2 regions of the Mesorhizobium sp. M4A.F.Ca.ET.050.02.1.1 genome follow, and region 2 is predicted to be linked to the other one. Evidence: riboswitches for the same ligand, from Rfam matches in the RefSeq annotation. Region 2 holds a riboswitch; the other holds the start of a gene.
What was found. A riboswitch is a leader RNA that binds a small molecule or an ion and turns the genes downstream of it on or off. The one in region 2 is predicted to bind thiamine pyrophosphate.
Positions count from the first base shown of each region.

Region 1: linked by a shared signal. The riboswitch ahead of thiC (phosphomethylpyrimidine synthase ThiC) and the one ahead of thiC (phosphomethylpyrimidine synthase ThiC) in region 2 are both predicted to bind thiamine pyrophosphate.

Region 1 covers NZ_RZSG01000062.1:4,028-8,449, forward strand. The annotation lists gene EOA33_RS41490 (hypothetical protein) at 662-1,114, shown strand; gene EOA33_RS07560 (hypothetical protein) at 1,777-2,004, shown strand; TPP riboswitch at 2,126-2,242, shown strand; gene thiC (phosphomethylpyrimidine synthase ThiC) at 2,346-4,181, shown strand; gene thiO (glycine oxidase ThiO) at 4,178-4,422, shown strand, end outside.
Region 2 covers NZ_RZSG01000012.1:14,666-19,087, reverse strand. The annotation lists gene EOA33_RS02200 (ABC transporter permease) at 1-278, opposite strand, end outside; gene EOA33_RS02195 (MFS transporter) at 945-2,198, shown strand; TPP riboswitch at 2,199-2,310, shown strand; gene thiC (phosphomethylpyrimidine synthase ThiC) at 2,423-4,243, shown strand; gene thiO (glycine oxidase ThiO) at 4,240-4,422, shown strand, end outside.

The DNA.
Region 1 (4,422 bases), on a different contig from region 2:
TTGGGGCTGAAGAGCTACCTGCAAATCCTCGCAACGGGCGCGGCCGCATCCTTGATTTTACAAATTGACACGTCTTGGTTTTTAGAAAATGCCACGTGCGATGATGGCGCCAAAAAAAAATGTCACGCGAGATGATCATGCCTGAGGTAAATGGTCCGCCAAAGTTGGGAAAGGTATACCGGTTGAATGGTGGATAGGTACGCCGGATAAAAAGGGCTTCGGGTTCCGGAAGACGAACTAATCGACGGATAGGCGCTGCTCGTGAGGGAAACTGCATGCGCATTACGGTTATGACCATCCAGGGATGTCGGATATGATCTTGAATAGTGACATTGCAGGCCAAAGAGCGGCCGAGAAGCTAGCAGAGGGCCTGAAATCGCAGGGCAAGCAGCAATACGAAGAAAGGTCGAGGGAACGCGAACGAGATGTGTCTCGTTAGGTCGCACGTTGCACCAGGGGTGCGTCGGAAGGCACTCCGCCGTGTCCTGAAGAGGTAGCCTGCACTTGAGAATAGCCACGGTGGTACCTTATTTTCGGCTGTGAAGCACACGAGACCCGCGACGTGAGACCCAGTTGCTCAATACCCAGTTGCTGGGTGAGCGTGCATGACTGCCAACGGAAGGTCTTGCACGCACCCTCGCGATCTTGAGCAATGGTCGCCATGACTTTCTTCTTGCAGGCTTTTGAGTGGCCCAGCCTGCAATCACCAGACCCCACCGACTCTAAAGAGCGTGGCAGACGGGATAGTCGAGGTTGCCCGGCACAATTACGCTCAAGGCTTGCGCCGCCCAGAGGACACGCTGAAAAGGCAGCATGGGCGCGCAAGCACGCCATTCACGAGAGGTTCGACATGAAGACTATGCAAGAAAAAGACATTCCGGCATTCGTGCAAGCAGTTGTGGAGGCCGGCTGCAACATTTGCGCGATTGGCAACTTGGGATATGTCTTTGGCGATGCTGATTTGACGCCGGCGCAACGGAGGTCCGTCGAGCCACAGCTGCGCAGGATTGCTGAGATCTACGGCGAACGCGATCATCTCATGGACGAGATAGCTGTATATCTGCGGTCGATCGGACGCCATGTCGAGGTTGAGCCGAAGACAGGTGTTTCCTGATGGCCGCGATCGATCGCGTTCCGTAGTCGCCATTTCTATTGGGTAACGAGCAGCCGTCTTCCAACCTCTGAAACAAAAAAGAGGTGACCCCCAAAGGCCGCTCTCGAGACCGCAAGTCTGAGCCGCTAACGCATTGCGATAACCAGGCTGTCCGAACTGGGCGTCGATGCCTTCCTCGACCAGGTCGCGGTAGGCGGCGATCTCATCTACCGCATGCATAGCCAAGCCAGAGAAGTTTTCGGCAGCGGAATTCTCGGTCGCTTCCCCTTTTATGACTAGAGGGTGCGGCCGATCCGGCCGCGACGATCTCGCAGGGATTGCCATATACGGCAACACGAACACCGGCGGATCAATACTCGGATAATGGCGGCCGGCTATGTAGCGATCGATCGCGCACCAACATATCAATGCAATAGCTTAGTTGCTTTCAAAGGCGGGTCTCTACGAACTGCAAGCAAGCTAAACGATTGCGTCAACTCTTCCTCGCAGAGCGAAAACTCCGCGCCCACGCGATTTCTCTGCTGGAACAGCGGCACATCCTCAGCGCCAGGACACGGCCGCCGCCGTCGGGTTTTACGAAGCCGGTGATTGCATAAGTTGCCCGCAAGATATCATTGGTATCGGGAACGCCGCCGATGCCGCATCCTGAATAGAGCGGCCGCTTGCACCTGCCAGCCCGACGACCAGATCATATCTGCAACTCCATCTACCTGGACGTGGTGCAAATCACCTCGCTGAAGCCGCAAATCGTCGCCTTCGACCAGGATAACCACATCCGTGACCGCCTGAGCTACTCGGTCGATCTCGACGCACATGGCCGATACAGTTTTTCCATCCTTCACGAAGCGAATGAGACTTTGGCCATTCCAGCCCTGGTCTACGGGGCGTGACTTGTCCCCGATGCATGCGCGAGCTCTCCGCTCGGCCGGCCGCCGGACGTCGCCACCGGCCGAAGGCGCCCGAAGGCGCCCGAAGGCGCTTGACAAAGCAGCACCGGCCCATTCAACTTGAGGCATTCACCAGGGGAGTCCCGGTAAGGGGCTGAGATACTGCTGGCTTTCGCGGCGCAGTGACCCGTTGAACCTGATCCAGTTCATACTGGCGTAGGGACGGTGCAAGCGCTTCGCGGGAGTCTATGCCCGAGGTCCTGTTTCGGCAGGGCGACCAAAGCGTCTTTTCATCCTTCCGGCACAGAACTGGGTCTCCAATGCATGAGCAAAGGAGCCTCAAGATGAATGCCCTCACCCCCACCGTGTCGACGGGACCGCTGCCCGCCTCACGCAAGATCCACAAGCAAGGCAGCCTCCACCCGCGGATCAGGGTGCCGATGCGCGAGATCGCCGTCCATCCGACCGCCGGCGAGCCGCCGGTGACGGTCTATGACTCCTCCGGCCCCTATACCAACCCTGCGATCGAAACGGACATCGAAAGGGGCCTCGCCCGGCCTCGGCAGGACTGGATCGCGGCGCGCGGAGATGTCGAGGCCTATGACGGCCGCCACGTGCGGCCGGAAGACAACGGGTTCGCGACGGGCGAGCGCCTGACGCCGGAATTTCCGGTCCGCAATCGGCCGCTGCGGGCCAAGGCCGGCAAGGCGGTGACCCAGCTTGCCTATGCGCGCGCCGGCATCATCACGCCCGAGATGGAGTTCGTCGCGATCCGCGAGAATCTGGGCCGCGAGGCCCTGCGCGGCAAGCTTAAGCGCGACGGCGAAGCCTTCGGCGCGGCGATCCCCGACTTCGTCACGCCGGAATTCGTGCGCGACGAAGTGGCGCGCGGACGGGCGATCATTCCGGCCAACATCAATCATCCCGAGAGCGAGCCGATGATCATTGGCCGCAATTTCCTGGTCAAGATCAACGCCAATATCGGCAACTCCGCCGTCACCTCGTCGATGGCCGAAGAGGTCGAGAAGATGGTGTGGGCGATCCGCTGGGGCGCCGACACGGTGATGGATCTTTCCACGGGCCGCAACATCCACAACATTCGCGAATGGATCGTGCGCAATGCGCCGGTGCCGATCGGCACGGTGCCGCTTTACCAGGCGCTGGAAAAGGTGGGCGGCATCGCCGAGGACCTGACCTGGGAGGTGTATCGCGACACGCTGATCGAGCAGGCCGAGCAGGGCGTCGACTATTTCACCATCCACGCCGGCGTGCGGCTGCACTATATCCCGCTGACCGTCGACCGGGTGACCGGGATCGTCTCGCGCGGCGGCTCGATCATGGCCAAATGGTGCCTGCACCATCACCGGGAGAGCTTCCTCTACGAACACTTCGCCGAGATCTGCGACATCTGTCGCGCCTACGACGTGTCCTTCTCGCTCGGCGACGGGCTTCGTCCGGGCTCGATCGCCGACGCCAACGACGCCGCGCAGTTCGCCGAGCTGGAAACGCTAGGCGAGCTGACTCAGATCGCCTGGGCCAAGGACTGCCAGGTGATGATCGAGGGGCCCGGTCATGTGCCGATGCACAAGATCAAGCAGAACATGGACAAGCAGCTCGCCGTCTGCGGCGAGGCGCCGTTCTATACGCTGGGGCCGCTGACGACTGACATCGCGCCGGGCTACGATCACATCACCTCCGGCATAGGTGCTGCCATGATCGGCTGGTTCGGCACGGCAATGCTCTGCTACGTCACGCCGAAGGAACATCTCGGCCTGCCCGACCGCAACGACGTCAAGACCGGCGTGATCACCTATAAGATCGCTGCGCATGCCGCGGATCTCGCCAAGGGCCATCCGGCGGCGAAGGTCAGGGACGATGCCCTTTCCCGCGCGCGGTTCGAGTTCCGCTGGGAAGACCAGTTCAACCTGTCGCTCGACCCCGAAACGGCGCGCTCGTTCCACGACGAGACCTTGCCCAAGGAGGCGCACAAGCTGGCGCATTTCTGCTCGATGTGCGGGCCGAAATTCTGCTCCATGCGCATTTCCCACGACATCCGCGCCGAGGCGCAGAAAGAGGGCATGGCGGCGATGGCGGCGAAATATCGCGAAGGCGGCGATCTCTACGTGCCGGCGGACGAGATCGGCGCACCGCCCATACCACAGGGGCGTGAGCGGTCATGAAGGTGCTGGTCAGAGGGGCCGGCGTCGCCGGCCTCACCGCCGCCTTCGAGCTCGCCATCCGCGGCGCGACGGTGACGGTTGCGGAGACAAGGCGCGGCCTTGGCGGCAATGCGTCCTGGTTCGCCGGCGGCATGCTGGCGCCCTGGTGCGAGCGTGAAAGCGCCGAGCAGCCGGTGCTGGATCACGGACGCGACGCCGCCGACTGGTGGGAGGCGGTGTTGCCCGGCCAGGTGACACGGGC
Region 2 (4,422 bases):
TAACCCACCGGGATGGCTAGCAGGACTGATATGGTGGCGGTAATCAACCCGATCCGAATTGCGTTTAAAGTCACCTTCCAAAAGACGGCTGACGTCAGAGAATCCAAGTAGTTGGAAAATTGGAAATCGGGAACGATCCGGTATGCCTCGGACGACCAAAAGCTATATATGAAAAGCCCAATTGCAGGAGCTACAAAGAAGACAAACATATATAACGCAGCTGGCGTTGCCAATATGCTTCCCAAACGAGTCTGGTGATTTACCAATTTCTCACCCAATTCATTTGCTAATGTTCTACATGTATCCGATTCGACGGCTCTGACGATCTTCTAAAGTACTTGACTGCTTGAGCAGACGGCGCTCATTGTTCCCACTGGCAGCGGCTGGTCGCGCCTTTTTATTGGGTGGTTTAGTCTCTGCTCCTTATTTCAGCAATTTCGCATGACGACCATTTGTGACGCGATGATGCGCACAGCTAGCGAAATACTGCTTCGAGAGGAAATCCGGGCAACATAACCCGGCCGGAGTCGTTCCCTGGAGATGCGCTAGATGGCCACCTTCGTGGAGATCGAGTTCGTACCGCCAACAGATGAGCCTGGCCTTTCGCCAACCCTGGCGCGCCCAAGTCGTCACGCGGGTCACAATCTGTCGGAACACGAGTCCCGGCTCCCCATGCAATCGTCGTACCAGCCAGCCCAATGGAGTAGCTCTGCCTTGCGCGTTGGCTCCAGCACAAACTAAAGGCGTTCAAGTCTTGCGTCGCTTTGCGTCGGCGATCGGTGGACTGCGAAATTGTTCGGAACGACCGAATACCTACCTTGTGACATCGGGACGAAATCGGTGCACATCGAGACCGGCTTGGTCAGCAGCGGCGGCGACGCCCCCTTCGCCCGCATACCCGCGGGAGCCGGACGACGATATAGCCAAGCCGGAGAGCTATGATAGTGAACGATTTTTCGACAATCCCGCTAGCCATCCAAAATAGCCGTTTGTTTTGCAGCCTCTTCTTTTTGGGTGGCGGCCTCGGTATTGGAGCCTGGGCGTCCTCCCTTCCTGTTCTCAGCGTTCAGATGAATCTGGATAAGGGTCAGCTTGGACTGGTTTTAATTTGCTTCGCTCTCGGCGCGATCGCAATGATGACCAATGTCGGCCGCTTGGTGACGATTGTTCCAAGCAGTGTGCTCAGCCTACTGGGTTCGCTCACGTTCGGCGCCGCGCTGTTGGCTCTCCCTTATGCCGAGAGCGCCCATTGGCTGGCTGTGATTGTGTTTTTCGCGGGTGCCGGGTTTGGAACGCTCGACGTGTCGATGAACACTGACGCCGCAGCGTTGGAGCGTTTTTTGCACCGGCAGGTAATGTCGTCATTCCATGCCGTGTTCAGTTTTGGAAGCTTGGCCGGCGCTTTGGTCGTGGGTCAAATACTGTCGTGCGGCGGCGCTCTGAACCTCTGCCTCGGGGTGACGGGAATTGGTGTTGCAGTGATTGCTCCCGTCGCCTGGATTGGTTGGAACAAGTCAAGCTGGATCCACACCCCTCCCGCCCCTGTCGAGACGAAGGATGCTCAGCTCCAGGGCGTCTTCAAGACCCATCTCTACCTGCTTGGCGGTCTCGCATTTCTAGGAATGCTGGCCGAGGGCGGAATGATGGATTGGAGCGCCATCTACATCGTGACGCGATCCGGTGCAGCAGAGAGCACTGGAGCCTACGGCTTCGCTGCATTCGCGACGATGATGGCAATGGGACGCTTGTTCGGTGATGCCATCGCCAACCGAATCGGTCAGATGCGCACGTTGCGCTACTGCGCTGTGGTTTGCGCAGCTTCAGTGGTCGCAATAATCCTCATGGGCGGCAATCTTACCGTTGCTCTCTTGGCGCTAACGGTGTGTGGTCTCGGCCTTGCCAACATTGTGCCTACTCTTTTTGCGGCCGCTGGTCGTGTGGGCGGCACGTCCGTTGCTCGTGCCATGTCAACTGTGACGACGATGGGATATGCCGGACTGCTGCTGGGACCAGGATTGCTGGGGCTGATCGCTCAAATCTCCTCGCTCGCCGCCAGCTTCGGGGTCATCGCGCTGGCATTCGTCGCAATTTCTTTCTCGACGCGGTCCCTGACGCATACCAACGGCCACTTGCAGGGCTCATTTAAGGCGGCAAGCGCTGCAAGCGTTGACAGCGCGACCTCCCATCGTCCATCTTAAGCGCCTCACCAGGGGAGTCCCGGCAAGGGGCTGAGATACTGCTATTGCGCGCAGTGACCCGTTGAACCTGATCCAGTTCATACTGGCGTAGGGACGGTGCGAGGTTTCGCGGGTCGGCAATCCGGCTTCGGTATTCGGGCAGTGCCCGTCTTCCAGGCGAAGCGTCACTTCCTCCTCTTCGCGTGGACTGGGTCTCCGTTGCACTCGAGCAAGGAGGCTCACTCATGAATGCCCACACCCCGACCGTCACTGTCGGCGAATTGCCCGCTTCGAAGAAAGTCCACAAACCGGGCCAACTTCACCCGGGCCTGCGTGTCCCGATGCGCGAGATCTCGGTTCATCCGAGCGCCGGCGAACCGCCGGTCACGGTGTACGACTCGTCCGGTCCCTACACCGACGCGACGGGGAAGACCGAGATCGAGCGCGGCTTGCCGCGGTTGCGCGAGGCGTGGATCGAGGCACGCTGCGATGTCGAGCGCTACGAGGGCCGCACGATCAGGCCCGAGGACAACGGCTTCGTCTCGGGTGATCGCCTGACGCCGGAGTTCCCGGTGCGCAACAGGCCGTTGCGCGCCACTGGCGGCCGTGCCGTCACCCAGCTTGCCTACGCACGCGCCGGCATGATCACGCCGGAAATGGAGTTCGTCGCCATCCGCGAAAACCTCGGCCGCGAGCAGTTGCGTTCGAAACTTCAACGCGATGGCGAGAGCTTCGGCGCGGCGATCCCGGACTTCGTCACGCCGGAATTCGTGCGCGACGAGGTGGCGCGCGGCCGCGCCATCATCCCGTCCAACATCAACCATCCCGAGAGCGAGCCGATGATCATCGGCCGCAACTTCCTGGTCAAGATCAACGCCAATATCGGCAATTCGGCCGTCACCTCGTCGATGGCTGAAGAGGTCGAGAAGATGGTGTGGGCGATCCGCTGGGGCGCCGATACGGTGATGGACCTCTCGACCGGCCGCAACATCCACAACATCCGCGACTGGATCGTGCGCAACGCGCCGGTGCCGATCGGCACGGTGCCGCTCTACCAGGCACTGGAGAAGGTCGGCGGGATTGCCGAGGCGCTGACCTGGGAGGTCTATCGCGATACGCTGATCGAGCAGGCCGAGCAGGGCGTCGACTATTTCACGATCCACGCCGGCGTGCGGCTGCCCTACATTCCGCTCACCGTCGACCGCGTCACCGGCATCGTGTCGCGCGGCGGCTCGATCATGGCCAAGTGGTGCCTGCACCACCACAAGGAGAGCTTCCTCTACGAGCATTTCGAGGAGATCTGCGACATCTGCCGTACCTATGACGTGGCGTTCTCGCTCGGCGACGGTCTTCGCCCCGGCTCGATCGCCGATGCCAACGACCGAGCCCAGTTCGCCGAGCTGGAAACGCTTGGAGAGCTCACCAAGATCGCCTGGGCCAAGGACTGCCAGGTGATGATTGAAGGCCCCGGCCACGTGCCGATGCACAAGATCAAGGAAAACATGGACAAGCAGCTCGCAGTCTGTGGCGAAGCGCCGTTCTACACGCTGGGGCCGCTCACCACCGACATCGCGCCGGGCTACGACCACATCACATCCGGCATCGGTGCGGCGATGATCGGCTGGTTCGGAACGGCGATGCTTTGCTACGTCACGCCGAAGGAGCATCTCGGCCTGCCCGACCGCGACGACGTCAAGACCGGCGTCATCACCTACAAGATCGCCGCTCACGCCGCAGACCTCGCCAAGGGCCATCCGGCCGCCAAAGTCAGGGACGACGCGCTGTCTCGCGCGCGCTTCGAGTTCAGGTGGGAGGACCAGTTCAACCTGTCGCTCGATCCCGAGACGGCGCGCGCCTTCCACGACGAAACCCTGCCGAAGGAAGCACACAAGGTGGCGCATTTCTGCTCCATGTGCGGCCCCAAATTCTGCTCGATGCGGATCTCGCACGACATCCGCGCGGAAGCGCAGAAGGAAGGGCTCGCGGCCATGGCGGCGAAGTACCAGGACGGCGGCGATCTTTACATGCCCGTCGACCGCGCCCCGGAGCGCACGGACACGCCATGAAGGTGCTCATCCGCGGAGCGGGCGTTGCCGGGCTGACGCTCGCGCACGAACTGGCAACGCGCGGCACCGATGTGATAGTGGCCGAGAAGCGGATGGAGATCGCCGGCAATGCCTCCTGGCAAGCCGGCGGCATGCTCGCGCCCTGGTGCGAACGCGAGAGCGCCGAAGAGGCGGTGCTC